DNA from 3 places in the Pseudomonas sp. LBUM1641 genome. Region 1 is predicted to be linked to each of the others. Evidence: riboswitches for the same ligand, from Rfam matches in the RefSeq annotation. Region 1 holds a riboswitch; each other region holds the start of a gene.

Region 1 (4,275 bases):
CTCCCACAGTGCTTTTCAGGGTCGGCTATTTAGCCGCCGACACCCGCCACACTTTGTTCCCCACATCGTCTGCCACCAACAAATCCCCCTGCTTGTCGATCACCACGCCGACCGGACGGCCCATGGCTTTCTCATCGCTGTTGAGGAACCCGGTCAGCACATCCACCGGCTGGCCTTTGGGCTTGCCGGCCTCAAACGGCACAAAGATGACCTTGTAGCCACTGTGAGGCTTGCGGTTCCACGAACCATGTTGGCCGATAAACGCGCCATTGCTGAATTGAGCGGGTAACTTGCTGCCGTCGGCAAAGGTCAGCCCGAGCGAGGCGGTGTGCGGGCCTACTGCATAATCCGGTGCAATCGCCTTGGCCACCAAGTCCAGGTTCTGCGGTGTGACCCGCACATCCACGTGCTGCCCGTAGTAACTGAATGGCCAACCGTAGAAGGCGCCATCCTTGACCGAGGTGATGTAGTCCGGCACCAAATCGCTGCCGATTTCATCGCGCTCGTTGACCGCCGTCCATAGCGCGCCGCTTTGCGGCTCCCAGGCCATGCCGTTGGGGTTGCGCAGGCCGGAGGCGAAGATGCGGTGCTGGCCGGTGGCGCGGTCTACTTCCCAGATCGCGGCCCGGCCTTGTTCGGCTTCCAGGCCGTTTTCCCCGACGTTGCTGTTGGAGCCCACGCTGACGTACAGCTTGCTGCCGTCTTTGCTGGCGATCACGTTCTTGGTCCAGTGATGGTTAATGCTGCCGCCCGGTAAGTCGGTGACGGTGGTGCCGGCGTCCTTGATCGAGGTTTCCCCTGGCTGATAAGGGAAGCGCAGTAATTTGTCTGAATCGGCGACATACAGGTCGTTGCCCACCAGGGTCATGCCGAACGGCGAGTTCAGGTTCTCCAGGAACACCGTGCGGGTTTCGGCCACACCGTCGTGGTCGGCGTCCCGCAACAGGGTGATGCGGTTCGGGCTCGGCACGCCGGCCCCGGCACGCCCCATGACTTTCTCCATCACCCAGCCACGAATGCCCTTGGCATCATCCGGCTTGGGCGGCGCGTTGGTTTCCGCCACCAGCACGTCGCCATTGGGCAGCACGTACAGCCAGCGCGGGTGATCCAGGCCTTCGGCAAACGCTGCCACCTGAGTACCCGCCGCGGGAGTCGGCTTGGCGCCTTCGGGCCAGCCGATGGCCGTGGCGATATTCACCGTGGGGATCAGGGTTTTATTCGGCTCGGGTAGTTTGGGCGAGGGCCCGGTGCCGTCGGACACCTGAAGGGTAGAGCTTTCACCACAGGCGGCAAGGGTGCCGGCGACCATGATCAGTAGGGCAAGTCGGGTCTTGTGCATGGTTTTCTCCTTAATACCTGTAGTGGTAGAGGCGCACAGCGGCCCGATGGTTCACGCGCATGTCCGGCTTTAATTGACGCTCCACCCCCAACCCACTAACCTTCGCGGCTTGTTTCAGGTGCTCTGTGGCGTACGCGCCGACTGAGTGAAACAGGGGAGCCGGTGAGTGAGCGCATTTTTCTACAGTGCCGCCACGATCCCGGCGCTGCCCCCGCAACGGTAAATGAGTCAAGACGGTGCCTTAAGCCACTGTATCGCCCGCGATATGGGAAGGCGCACCCTCGGCATCCAATGCCACTCATGAGCCCGGAGACCGGCCTGATCCATCCAACAGCATCACGGTGGGCGATGCTTGGCTGTCTGTATGTGTCTTTTTCCTGCCCGCCGTTTTTGTCCAGCGCCAACGGAGAGCTGCCATGACTGAATCCCCCGATCGTGACGAACGCCACCTGGCGCGCATGCTGCGCAAAAAAGCCGTGATTGATGAGCGCATTGCCAATTCACCGAACGAGTGCGGGTTGCTGCTGGTGCTCACCGGCAATGGCAAGGGCAAGAGCAGCTCCGCTTTCGGCATGCTGGCCCGGGCCATGGGCCACGGCATGCAGTGCGGTGTGGTGCAGTTCATCAAGGGCCGCAACAGCACCGGTGAAGAAATGTTCTTCCGGCGTTTCCCCGAGCAGGTGCGCTTCCACGTGATGGGCGAAGGTTTTACCTGGGAAACCCAGGACCGTGCGCGCGACATCGTGGCCGCCGAAGCCGCCTGGGCGGTCTCCCGGGAAATGCTGCAGAACCCGGCCATTGGCCTGGTGGTGCTGGACGAGCTGAACATCGCCCTCAAGCACGGCTACCTCGACCTGGACCAGGTGCTCAGCGACCTGCAGGCCCGCCCGCCCATGCAGCACGTGCTGGTGACCGGCCGTGGCGCCAAACCCGAATTGATCGAAATGGCCGACACCGTGACTGAAATGGGCATGCTCAAGCACGCCTTCCAGGCCGGTATCAAGGCGCAGAAAGGCATCGAACTTTGAATCAGCCCCGTCACTGTCCTGCTGTCCTGATCGCCGCACCGGCGTCCGGCCAGGGCAAAACCACCGTCACCGCCGCGCTGGCCCGTTTGCACCGCAACCTGGGGCGCAAGGTGCGGGTGTTCAAATGCGGCCCGGACTTTCTCGACCCGATGATCCACGAGCGCGCCAGTGGTGCGCCGGTCTATCAATTGGACATGTGGATGGTGGGCGAGCAGGAAAGTCGCCGGTTGCTGTGGGAAGCGGCGGGGGAAGCCGACCTGATCCTGATCGAAGGCGTGATGGGCCTGTTCGACGGCACGCCGTCCAGCGCCGACCTGGCGCGGCACTTTGGCGTGCCGGTACTGGCGGTGATCGACGGCACGGCCATGGCCCAGACCTTCGGCGCCCTGGCATTGGGCCTGGCGCGCTACCAGCCGGACCTGCCGTTTGCCGGCGTGCTGGCCAACCGTGTTGGTACGCTGCGCCATGCGCAATTGCTCGAAGGCAGCCTTACCGAAGGCCTGCGCTGGTATGGCGCGCTGTCCCGGGAAACCGGCATCGAGTTGCCCAGCCGCCACCTTGGCCTGGTGCAGGCCAGCGAACTGAACGACCTTGATCTGCGCCTCGACGCCGCCGCCCAAGCCTTGGGCAGCAGTTGCGAGGTAGCGCTGCCACCGCCGGTGGAATTCGCCGCACCCGAGGTGATCGAGACCCAACCGTTGCTGGCCGGCGTGCGCATTGCCGTGGCCCGCGACGAAGCCTTCGCCTTTACCTACGGCGCGAGCCTCGACCTGCTGCGGGCGATGGGCGCCGAACTGTGCTTCTTCTCGCCTATTCGTGACCGCGTGTTGCCCGAAGCCGACAGCCTCTACCTGCCGGGCGGTTACCCGGAACTGCATCACCAGGCGCTGTCGGAAAATACCCCGATGCTGGACGCCATTCGCGCCCATCACGCTGCCGGCAAGCCGCTGCTGGCCGAATGCGGTGGCATGCTCTATCTGCTGGACTCGCTCACCGATGTCGACGGCACCCGTGCCGAACTGGTGGGCCTGCTCCAGGGTGATGCCGTGATGCAGAAACGTCTGGCGGCACTGGCCCTGCAAAATGTCGAACTGCCCGAAGGCCTGCTGCGTGGCCACACTTATCATCACTCGTTGACCAGCACCGAATGGCAGCCGATTGCCCGCGGCCTGAGCCCGAATGGCGGGCGCGGCGCCGAGGCGGTTTATCGTCAGGGCCGGATGACGGCTTCCTACGTGCACTTTTACTTCCCGTCCAACCCGACAGCGGTGGCTGCCCTGTTTGCGCCAAGCCTTGAGACCGCCATCGCAGGCAAGCCAGCTCCCACAGTTGACCGAGTTGAAACGCAATCTACTGTGGGAGCGGGCTTGCCCGCGATGAGGCCATGACTGACAACGCCTTTCCGGAAGCCGACCGCGAAGCCGTCTACCGCGCCATCGCCGAACGCCGCGACATGCGCCACTTCAGCGGCGGCACCGTCGCACCTGAATTGCTCCACCGCCTGCTGCAAGCCGCCCACCAGGCGCCGAGCGTCGGCTTGATGCAGCCCTGGCGTTTTATCCGCATCAGCGACCGCAACCTGCGCGGCCAGATCCAGCAGTTGGTGGAAGAAGAACGCGTACGCACCGCCGAAGCCCTCGGCGAGCGCTCCGACCAGTTCATGAAGCTCAAGGTCGAAGGCATCAACGACTGCGCCGAAGTACTGGTGGCGGCGTTGATGGACGATCGCGAACGGCATATTTTCGGGCGCCGCACCTTGCCGGAAATGGACATGGCCTCGTTGTCCTGCGCGATCCAGAATCTATGGCTGGCAGCCCGCGTCGAAGGGCTGGGCATGGGCTGGGTCTCGCTGTTCGAGCCCCAGGCCCTGGCCGACCTGCTGGGCCTGCCGCCCGGCGCCAAGCCGTT
Region 2 (4,275 bases), 2.6 Mb from region 1:
GTACCAGCACGTGTCCGGGTACACCGTCACAATCGGCCCCAGGTTGCACGGGAACTGGCAGTGGGTGCGGGTCAGCAGCACGCCGCCAGGCTTTTCGATGCGGTCGTGTTCCCGCAGGTGGCGGCGCAGGGTTTTCCATAATTGCAGCGCGCCACGCTGGGTGCAGCGCGGTCCGGTGCACAGGAACACGTGGCGGGCGTGGTCAGGCACACGGGACCAGTCCGGATGAGTTTCCACGGGCGTACTCATCAGAAGCGATACGTGTAGCGTACTTCGGAGGTGAACGGCCGCCCGAGGTTGTCGACGTTGCTGGCGCGGCTGGTGACGTAGTCGCGGTCGAACAGGTTCTCTACCAGCAGGCTGACCCGGTGTTGGTGGGCGTTGTCGAGATAGCGATAGGCGTCGGCATCCACCACGGTGTAGTTACCGTACTCGACCTTTTTCGAGCTGACGATATCGCCGATGTAACGCACGGCGGTACCGACGCCCCACAGGCGGTCCACCGATTCATAGCCGACCCGCGAGCGGGCGAAGAAGCCGGGAATATCGTTGAGGGTGACACCGGCGCGGGACTCGGTGAGGTTGCGTGTCATGTCGGCTTGCACGCTCCATTGTTCGTTGAGTTGCAGCTTGGCGTCGGCCTCGAAACCGCGCATCTGGATCTGCCCCTGGCCGTTGACCCACTGGATATCGTCCTGGGTGATCAGGTCGGTGATCTTGCGTTTGAACAGCGTCACGCTGGCGCTGAAGTCCCGCGCCAGCAGACTGCCCTTGTAGTCGAGGCCCAGTTCGGCGTTGCGGCTCTTCTCCGGCTTGAGGTTGCGGTTGCCTTTCTCATCGTCTTCGTTGACGAACAGTTGCTCGGCATTCGGCAGTTTGTAGGCGGTGCCGTATTGGCCGCGCAGGGCCCAGTTGTCGTTGAGGTCATAAAGCGAAGTGAGCATGCCGACGGTGGCGCTGTCACCGCCGCTCATGGCTTCGTGACGTACACCGATGCTCGGGTGCCAGTTCGGCAGGGCTTCGATATTCGGGCGCAGTTGGGTGTACAGCGCGTGGGCCTGGGCCTTGTTGTCATCGATGATCAATACATCGTCCTGGCCCTTGAACCACTGGTTGTCGGAACCGAATACCAGCACATGCTCACCGGGCAACACGGCCTTGCCTTCGGCCTGCACACCCCAGTCGGTGAAGCCCCAGTAGTCGTTGTGGTTGATGACCTTGGTGCCGCCGCCTTCGACATTGTTGAGGCGGGTATAGCGCGTGTCCCAATCGTTGATATGCCCTTTGACGAAGTAGCTCAGGCGGTCGTTGAAGGTTTGCTCAAAGGTCGCCGTGGCGATCTGCTGCACGCGGTCGTTGGTGGTCTTGTGGTTGTCCACAGGGCGGGCGAAATCGAGGTTGGCGTCGGCGTATTGGTAAAACAGTTCCAGGCGCGTGTCATCGCCAAACGACTGGATCGCCTTGGTGCCGAAGGTAGTGACTTCGTAGGAGCGCTTTTTGTCGGTGACGTTTTTCATGTCGCGGTTGCGAAACGGCTGGTAGCCCTCGGAGACGTTGCGGCTGACGTAGGCCAGCAAGCCGAGGTCGCCAAACCCGTTGTTGAAAATCTTCTCGACCCGGGCATCGCCGGTGGTGCCGCCGAAGGTGTCGGCGCCCAGGTTCACTTCACCGGAAGCCACACGGGTTTGCGGGCTTCGGGTGACGATATTGATCACCCCCGACACCGCCTGGGTGCCGAACAGCAGGCTCTGGCCACCCTTGAGCACTTCGATACGCTCAATGGCGTTGGCGGGCAGGGTGTCCAGGTACAGGCCGCCGTACAGGCGGTTGTTCAGGCGCACGCCGTCCAGCAGGATCAGCGTGTCGTCGTTGCGCCCGCCCAACAGGGAGTAGGTGCCGTAGTCGAACGGGCCATTCTTGGGCGCCACGTACAGGCCGGGGATGAACATCTGCATCACGCGCGAGACATCGGCGGCGGGGCCGGCGCGCTCAATCTGTTCGCGGGTGACGATCTCTACCTTGCTGCCGTACTGGGCCATGTCGGCCACGGTGGTGGACTCCACCGACGGTGCGGAAACGTTGAGTTGCTTGAGTTCCAGGGTGTTGTCGTCGGCCAGCAGCAGGGGGCTGAACAGGCAGCCGAACAACAGGCCGGGCACGGGAGTCTTGAAAGGTCGAATCATAGTCTTCTCGGAAAAGTATCTTTCGCGAAAAGCACGCACGAGTAGGCACCGAGCACACGCCAATACCGGCCCATGCCCGCCCACCGCAGGATTTTGCCAAACAGAATTCCAGGCCGGTCTCCGGGCTCACGCGTATGGATACCTTCACCTTCCCATGGCGCGCAGGCCACAGTGGTGTGTCGAAGGGATCACGCGTCTACCGTTGCGGGGGCAGCACCGGACTGGCTCGAAAAGAGCGGCACCGGTTTCCCGTTTCACCCCATGCACGGCGGCATGAGGCACCTGAAACAGGCCGGCATCTGAACATTCGAAAGACCGTTCGTCAACTTGGCGGGGGCTTTTCCCGTGACCACATAGGAAGCGACTGACGGATATTGCTAGAAATTTCCCACAGGAGTACAAATGTACTCCATGACGAACCTAACGCCCCGCCGTACCGCCATCCTGACCTTTATCCGCGACCGTATCGCGCAGCAAGGCCAGTCTCCCAGCCTCGCCGAGATCGCCGAGGCGTTCGGCTTTGCCTCCCGCAGCGTGGCGCGCAAGCATGTGCTGGCGCTGACCGAGGGCGGCTTTATCGAGGTCAACCCCAACCAGGCGCGCGGCATTCGCCTGCTCAATCAGCCGGCGCGGCCGGAGCTGCTGGACATCCCGGTACTCGGCCGGGTAGCTGCCGGCTTGCCCATCGGCGCCGACGCTGAAGTGCACAACCGCCTGCTGCTCGACCCGTCCATGTTCGCGAAAACCCCGGATTACCTGTTGCGGGTGCAGGGCGATTCGATGATCGAAGACGGCATCCTTGATGGCGACCTGGTGGGTGTACGCCGCAGCGCCGAGGCCTTGAACGGGCAGATTGTGGTGGCGCGCCTGGACGGTGAAGTCACCATCAAGCGTTTCGAACACGTCGGCGAGCGCGTGCGCTTGCTGCCGCGCAACCCCGCTTATCAACCCATCGTGGTGCGCCCCGATCAGGACCTGGCCATCGAAGGGGTGTTCTGCGGTTTGGTGAGGCAAGGCTGATGGGCGCCGTCGTTGCACTGGACTCGCTGTTCAATGGCGGCCGGGTCTGGAAAGGCCGGCCCGCCGCGCCGCCTGCCAGCATCCATCCCACCGGGCTTGCGGCCCTGGATGCAGTGCTGCCCAGCGGTGGCTGGCCGGAAGCGGCGTTGAGCGAAATCCTGATGGCGAAGGAGGGCGTGGGCGAGTTGCAACTGGTGTGGCCGACCCTGGCGCGATTGTCGGCGGCCGGCGAGCGCATCGTGCTGGTGGCACCGCCTTATACGCCGTACCCCCACGCCTGGCAAAACGCCGGGGTGGATGTGCGCCAGCTTTCCGTGATCCAGGCCGATGAACGTGACGCCCTGTGGGCCGTGGAGCAATGCCTGCGTTCCGGCAGTTGTGGCGCGGTGCTGTGCTGGCCGCGCAAGGCCGATGACCGGGCCTTGCGCCGCTTGCAGGTGGCGGCGGAAACCGGCCAGACCCTGGCCTTCGCCTGGCGCTCCTTGAGCGAGGCCATCAACCCGTCACCGGCCGCCTTGCGCCTGGCGGTGGAGGCGAGCCCTGCGCAAGTGCGGGTGCTCAAGTGCCGGGGCGGCCTGGCCCATCCCGCGCCCATTGCGCTTGGGCACTGAGGTTGGCATGCGCTGGGTGTGTATTGTCTTCCCGCAATTGGCGCTGGACGGGGTGCTGCGTCTGCGCCCCGAACCGGATCAGCCATTGGCCCTGTTGGCCGGCACGCCGCAACGACGGGTGCTGCAAACCGTCAATGAGGCCGCTCGCAAACTCGGCCTGCGCCCCGGCCAATCCCTGACGGCGGCCCATGCCTTGACCAAGGCTTTTACCTGCGCCGAATACGACCCGGCGCAGATCGAATACTGGCAGCAATTTCTCGCCGCCTGGGCCTACCGTTTCAGCTCCCAGGTCAGCGTGTATTACCCACGGGCGTTACTGTTTGAGATCGAGTCGAGCCTGGGCCTGTTCGGGCCCTGGCCGTTGCTCGAAGCGCGCTTGCGCAAGGAACTGACCGACCTCGGGTTTCGTCATCGCATCGTCGCCGCGCCGAACCCGGCGGCGGCACGGATTCTGGCGAATG
Region 3 (4,275 bases), 2.3 Mb from region 1:
GCGCATGCCCCGCGCGATACAACGACGACTCACTAAAACTGTCACTGGCCAAAACCCGACCCACCACAATCAACGCCGTACGCCGAAACCCCTTGGCCGCCACTTTCCCGGCAATATCCGCCAGCGTACCAATGGCCCAATCCTGATCCGGCCAGGTCGCCCGATGCACCACCGCAATCGGACAATCCTCCCCATAGTGAGGCACCAACTCAGCCACGATCTTCTCCAGATGATTCACCCCCAGATGAATCGCCATGGTCGTCCCATGCTGCGCCAAACTACTGAACGCCTCACCCTCAGGCATCGCCGTCTTATCCGCATACCGCGTCAAAATCACACTCTGCGCGATGTCCGGCAACGTCAGCTCAGCCTCCAACAACGCCGCACACGCCGCCACCGCCGTAACCCCGGGAATGATCTGAAACCCAATCCCCAGCTCCCGCAACAGCCGAATCTGCTCCCCAATCGCCCCGTACAAACTCGGATCCCCGGAATGCACCCGCGCCACATCCTGGCCTTTCTCATGGGCCGTCTTGATCAACCCAATGATCTGCTCCAGATGCAGCTCCGCACTGTTAACCACCAGCTCCGCCTGATGCCCCTCAAGCACCGCCGCTGGCACCAGCGAACCCGCATAGATGATCACCGGGCAACTGCGAATCAGCCGCTGCCCCTTGACGGTGATCAGTTCCGGGTCACCTGGACCGGCGCCGATGAAAAAGACAGTCATGGATTCATTCCTGTGAAAAAAGCACGCGAGCAGCCCTCCAGATGAAGATTGCTCATGATCAAAGCTGACGATTATCGGGAATTCAGCCGGCGCAAGCCAATGCAAAGGTGGCCTGGGCGGTTTTTTTGCGGGCGATCAGCAGAGTAGCAGGGCGTTGGGACAGGTGTTCTGCCAGGGCCAAGGCGGCACTTTCAGCGATGCCATAGCAGCCGGTGTGCGCAAAAACAGTTTCTGATTTATGGCTCAATTGACCTTCATAAGACACCAGTTGCCCCGCACTGAAAAACGTCAGCGGCAGCTTCAGCGCCAGGGCCAATTCCAGCAGCCCCGGCTCATCCTCTTTGCGATCAATACTGGCCAGCGCAGTGATGCGCTGGCGCTCAATGCCACCCTCGGCGAGGGCGGCATTGAACAGGTCAAGCAGGGCGTCGACAGAACACCCCCGCTGGCACCCCAGGCCAACCGCCAGGATCATGCCGAATACTGACCATCACGGTTACGGCGAAACAACCAGGCACTGATCAGCCCCAGCGCCAGCCAGAAGGCAACGTTGGTCAACTGCGAGGCAATCTTGAACTGAGCTTCCAGGGCTTCCGGCGCCAGCATCGAGTGGACTTCCGGCTGTGGTGCGCCAATCACATGAGGCACCGCCAGGATCGCCACGCCCAGGACTTTCAGCAGCCAGTTGCGACCGAATACGATCAGCGCGATACCGGCAGCGGTGGAGCCGGCGGTGCCGATCCACCAGATTTGCCGTTGCGCCAGGTCTGCAGCCGCAGTGCCCGGCAATTCAGGCGGCAAGCCCAGGGTCGGCGCCAACACAAAGGTGGCGTAACCGGCCAGGCCCCACAGCAGGCCTTGGGCCGTGCGGGTCGGTGCACGCAAGGTGTACAGGCCGGCAAGCATCAGGGCAAAACCCACGGCAACCACCAGGTTACCGCCCGTGGTCGACAGCACACGCTGCCAGCCATCTTCCGGCTCCCAGGCTTCGGCGTCGTGGCTGTGGGCCGCAGCGCCGGTATGCTCATGCACTTCGGTGGCCACGGGGGCCTTTTCGAAGGTTTCCGCCTGCAGAATCAGTGGGGCAACCCAGAAGCTTTGCAGCAAGGTCAGCAGCAAGGCGGCCAGAAGACCGGTGAAACCTGCGGTTTTGGCAATACGCTTGATCATGTCGGCAGGTCTCAGTGGCACGGGAACGCGGCGCTGTGGCGGGTATCGTGGGCGGCGTTGTGCACCGCTTCGATGTGCGAGAAACCGGCGAAATACACCAGGCACGCGCCGAGGATCGACGCGCCGATGGCGGCGGTCAGGCGTTGGCTCAGGGTGGCAGTGGTGCTGGCGGTAGAGGCGGTGCTGCTGATGATCGACATGGCGCGTCCCTTCAGGGTTCAGGGTGCACGAGCGCATGAAAACCCCGCGAGCCAGGCACGCAGGGTTCTGAACAGCGCCCGCCCACCGCGGGTTTGTTATCTGATTTTTTCGGGCCGGTCTCCGGGCTTGCGAGGGGCCTGGGCCTTGAAAGCATCACCTTCCCATGCCCTGGAGGCACAGTGGATTTGACGCTTCACTCGCTTACCGTTGCGGGGGCAGCACCGGACTCGTCACGCCCTTGAGTAAAGGAACATGACTCACCGGTTTCCCGTTTCACCCTGTGAAGGGCACCCGAAACAAGATGTGTAGGAGAGCATGGGCGGGCGATGGGCGTCAAATCGCCGCGTTAACCCCAGCGTTTGAACAACACACTGGCATTCACGCCACCAAAGCCAAATCCATTGGATATCGCGTATTCAATCGGTAACGGCCGGGCTTGGCCTCGGACCATATCCAGCCCTTCGGCAGCGGGGTCCGGGTTGTCCAGGTTGAGGGTGGCCGGGGCAATCTGGTCGCGCAGGGCGAGCACAGTGAAGATCGCCTCGATCCCGCCCGCGGCGCCCAACAGATGGCCGGTCGCCGACTTGGTGGCGCTGATCGCGACGCTGGCATTTGCACCGAACAGCGTATTGATCGCCGCCAGCTCGCCGTTGTCACCTACGGGGGTCGACGTGGCATGGGCGTTCAAGTGCTGGATCTGTGCGGCGCTGATCCCTGCTTGCGCAATCGCGATCTCCATCGCCCGGCGCGCACCTGAGCCATCTTCCGGTCCCGATGTCATGTGATACGCATCAGCACTGGTGCCATAGCCCACCAGTTCCGCGATGGGCGTGGCGCCGCGAGCCAGCGCATGTTCCAGCTCCTCGATGACCAACAGCCCGGCACCTTCGCCCATCACAAACCCATCGCGGCCTTGATCGAACGGGCGCGAAGCCAGTGCCGGCGTGTCGTTGTAATCGCTGGACAGCGCACGCGCCGCCGCGAAACCGCCGAGGCTGACCCGGTGGATGCAGGCTTCAGCGCCGCCACACACGGCGATGTCGATTTCGCCAGCGCGGATCATCCGAGCGGCATCACCAATGGCCTGTACGCCGGCGGCGCACGCGGTGACAGGCGAGCCCAGCGGGCCTTTCAGTTGATGCTGGATCGACACATGCCCGGCCGCCATATTGCCGAGGAATGACGGAATCGTGAACGGCGACAGGCGCCGTGGCCCTTTGCTGTCAGCGGTGCGCACGGCTTCTGCAATCGCCGGGAACCCCCCCACGCCGGAAGCGATAATGGTCGCGGTACGTTCCTGCTGCGCTGCCGTTTGCGGACGCCAGCCGGCCTGCGCCAGGGCTTCCTGGGCGGCGGCCAGGGCAAACACGATAAATCGGTCCATCTTGCGCTGTTCTTTCGCCGGGATGACAGTGTCCGGGTCAAAGCCGGCTTCAGGGTCCTGGTTGCGGTCCAACACCTGGCCGCCGATGCTGATTGCCAGGTCGCCGACCAATGCCTCGGGCAGCCTGCGGATCCCGGATTCACCTGCCAACAAACGTTTCCAGGTCTGTTCCACGCCGGTTCCCAGCGGGGTCACTGCGCCCATGCCGGTCACAACAATTCGCTTACTCATGATCGCTTAGCTCCGCAAATTTCAGGTTGGTAGCACTGCATGGACGAAGCTATCATTATGAAAGTAACATTCGATAGCTTAAATTTCCGGGGCCGCCCCACAGAGGAACTGCAATGCAACGTAAGTCGCTGGTGAACGCCGAATGCCCGGTAGCCCGTGGAGTGGAAAGGGTAGGCGAGTGGTGGAGCATCCTGATCATGCGCGACGCGCTGCAAGGCTTGCGGCGCTTTGACGAGTTCTCCCAAAGCCTGGAGATTGCCCCGAACATGCTCACGCGCCGGCTCAACAGCCTGGTGGAAGCGGGGCTGCTGGAGCGCCGCCAATACAGCGAGCGGCCGCCACGTTTCGAGTACGTGCCGACGCCGGTCGGCGAGGATTTCCGGGTAGTGATCATGGCGTTCATCGGCTGGGGCAATCGCCACTTCGCTACCGAAGGTGAAAGCCTGCAGTTGGTCGACCGCAAAACCCGGCGCCCGGTGGAAGTGGCGGTGGTGGATGCCGACGGCGCGCGCGTGTCCGTCGAGCAGTGCAGCGTTCAAGCTGGGCCTGCCGCCAGCGA

What was found. A riboswitch is a leader RNA that binds a small molecule or an ion and turns the genes downstream of it on or off. The one in region 1 is predicted to bind cobalamin.
Region 2: linked by a shared signal. The riboswitch ahead of ACA046_RS20060 (TonB-dependent receptor plug domain-containing protein) and the one ahead of cobO (cob(I)yrinic acid a,c-diamide adenosyltransferase) in region 1 are both predicted to bind cobalamin.
Region 3: linked by a shared signal. The riboswitch ahead of ACA046_RS18680 (CbtB domain-containing protein) and the one ahead of cobO (cob(I)yrinic acid a,c-diamide adenosyltransferase) in region 1 are both predicted to bind cobalamin.

Annotation. Positions count from the first base shown of each region.
Region 1 is NZ_CP166815.1:1,741,627-1,745,901, forward strand. Features, by position in the region: gene ACA046_RS08005 (PQQ-dependent sugar dehydrogenase) at 26-1,339, opposite strand; cobalamin riboswitch at 1,439-1,675, shown strand; gene cobO (cob(I)yrinic acid a,c-diamide adenosyltransferase) at 1,756-2,367, shown strand; gene ACA046_RS08015 (cobyrinic acid a,c-diamide synthase CobB) at 2,364-3,755, shown strand; gene bluB (5,6-dimethylbenzimidazole synthase) at 3,752-4,275, shown strand, end outside.
Region 2 is NZ_CP166815.1:4,353,520-4,357,794, reverse strand. Features, by position in the region: gene ACA046_RS20065 ((2Fe-2S) ferredoxin domain-containing protein) at 1-237, opposite strand, end outside; gene ACA046_RS20060 (TonB-dependent receptor plug domain-containing protein) at 249-2,183, opposite strand; cobalamin riboswitch at 2,278-2,484, opposite strand; gene lexA (transcriptional repressor LexA) at 2,586-3,203, shown strand; gene imuA (translesion DNA synthesis-associated protein ImuA) at 3,203-3,814, shown strand; gene ACA046_RS20045 (Y-family DNA polymerase) at 3,822-4,275, shown strand, end outside.
Region 3 is NZ_CP166815.1:4,068,932-4,073,206, reverse strand. Features, by position in the region: gene cobM (precorrin-4 C(11)-methyltransferase) at 1-730, opposite strand, end outside; gene ACA046_RS18690 (cobalamin biosynthesis protein) at 813-1,205, opposite strand; gene ACA046_RS18685 (CbtA family protein) at 1,202-1,900, opposite strand; gene ACA046_RS18680 (CbtB domain-containing protein) at 1,912-2,100, opposite strand; cobalamin riboswitch at 2,196-2,411, opposite strand; gene fabF (beta-ketoacyl-ACP synthase II) at 2,448-3,716, opposite strand; gene ACA046_RS18670 (winged helix-turn-helix transcriptional regulator) at 3,830-4,275, shown strand, end outside.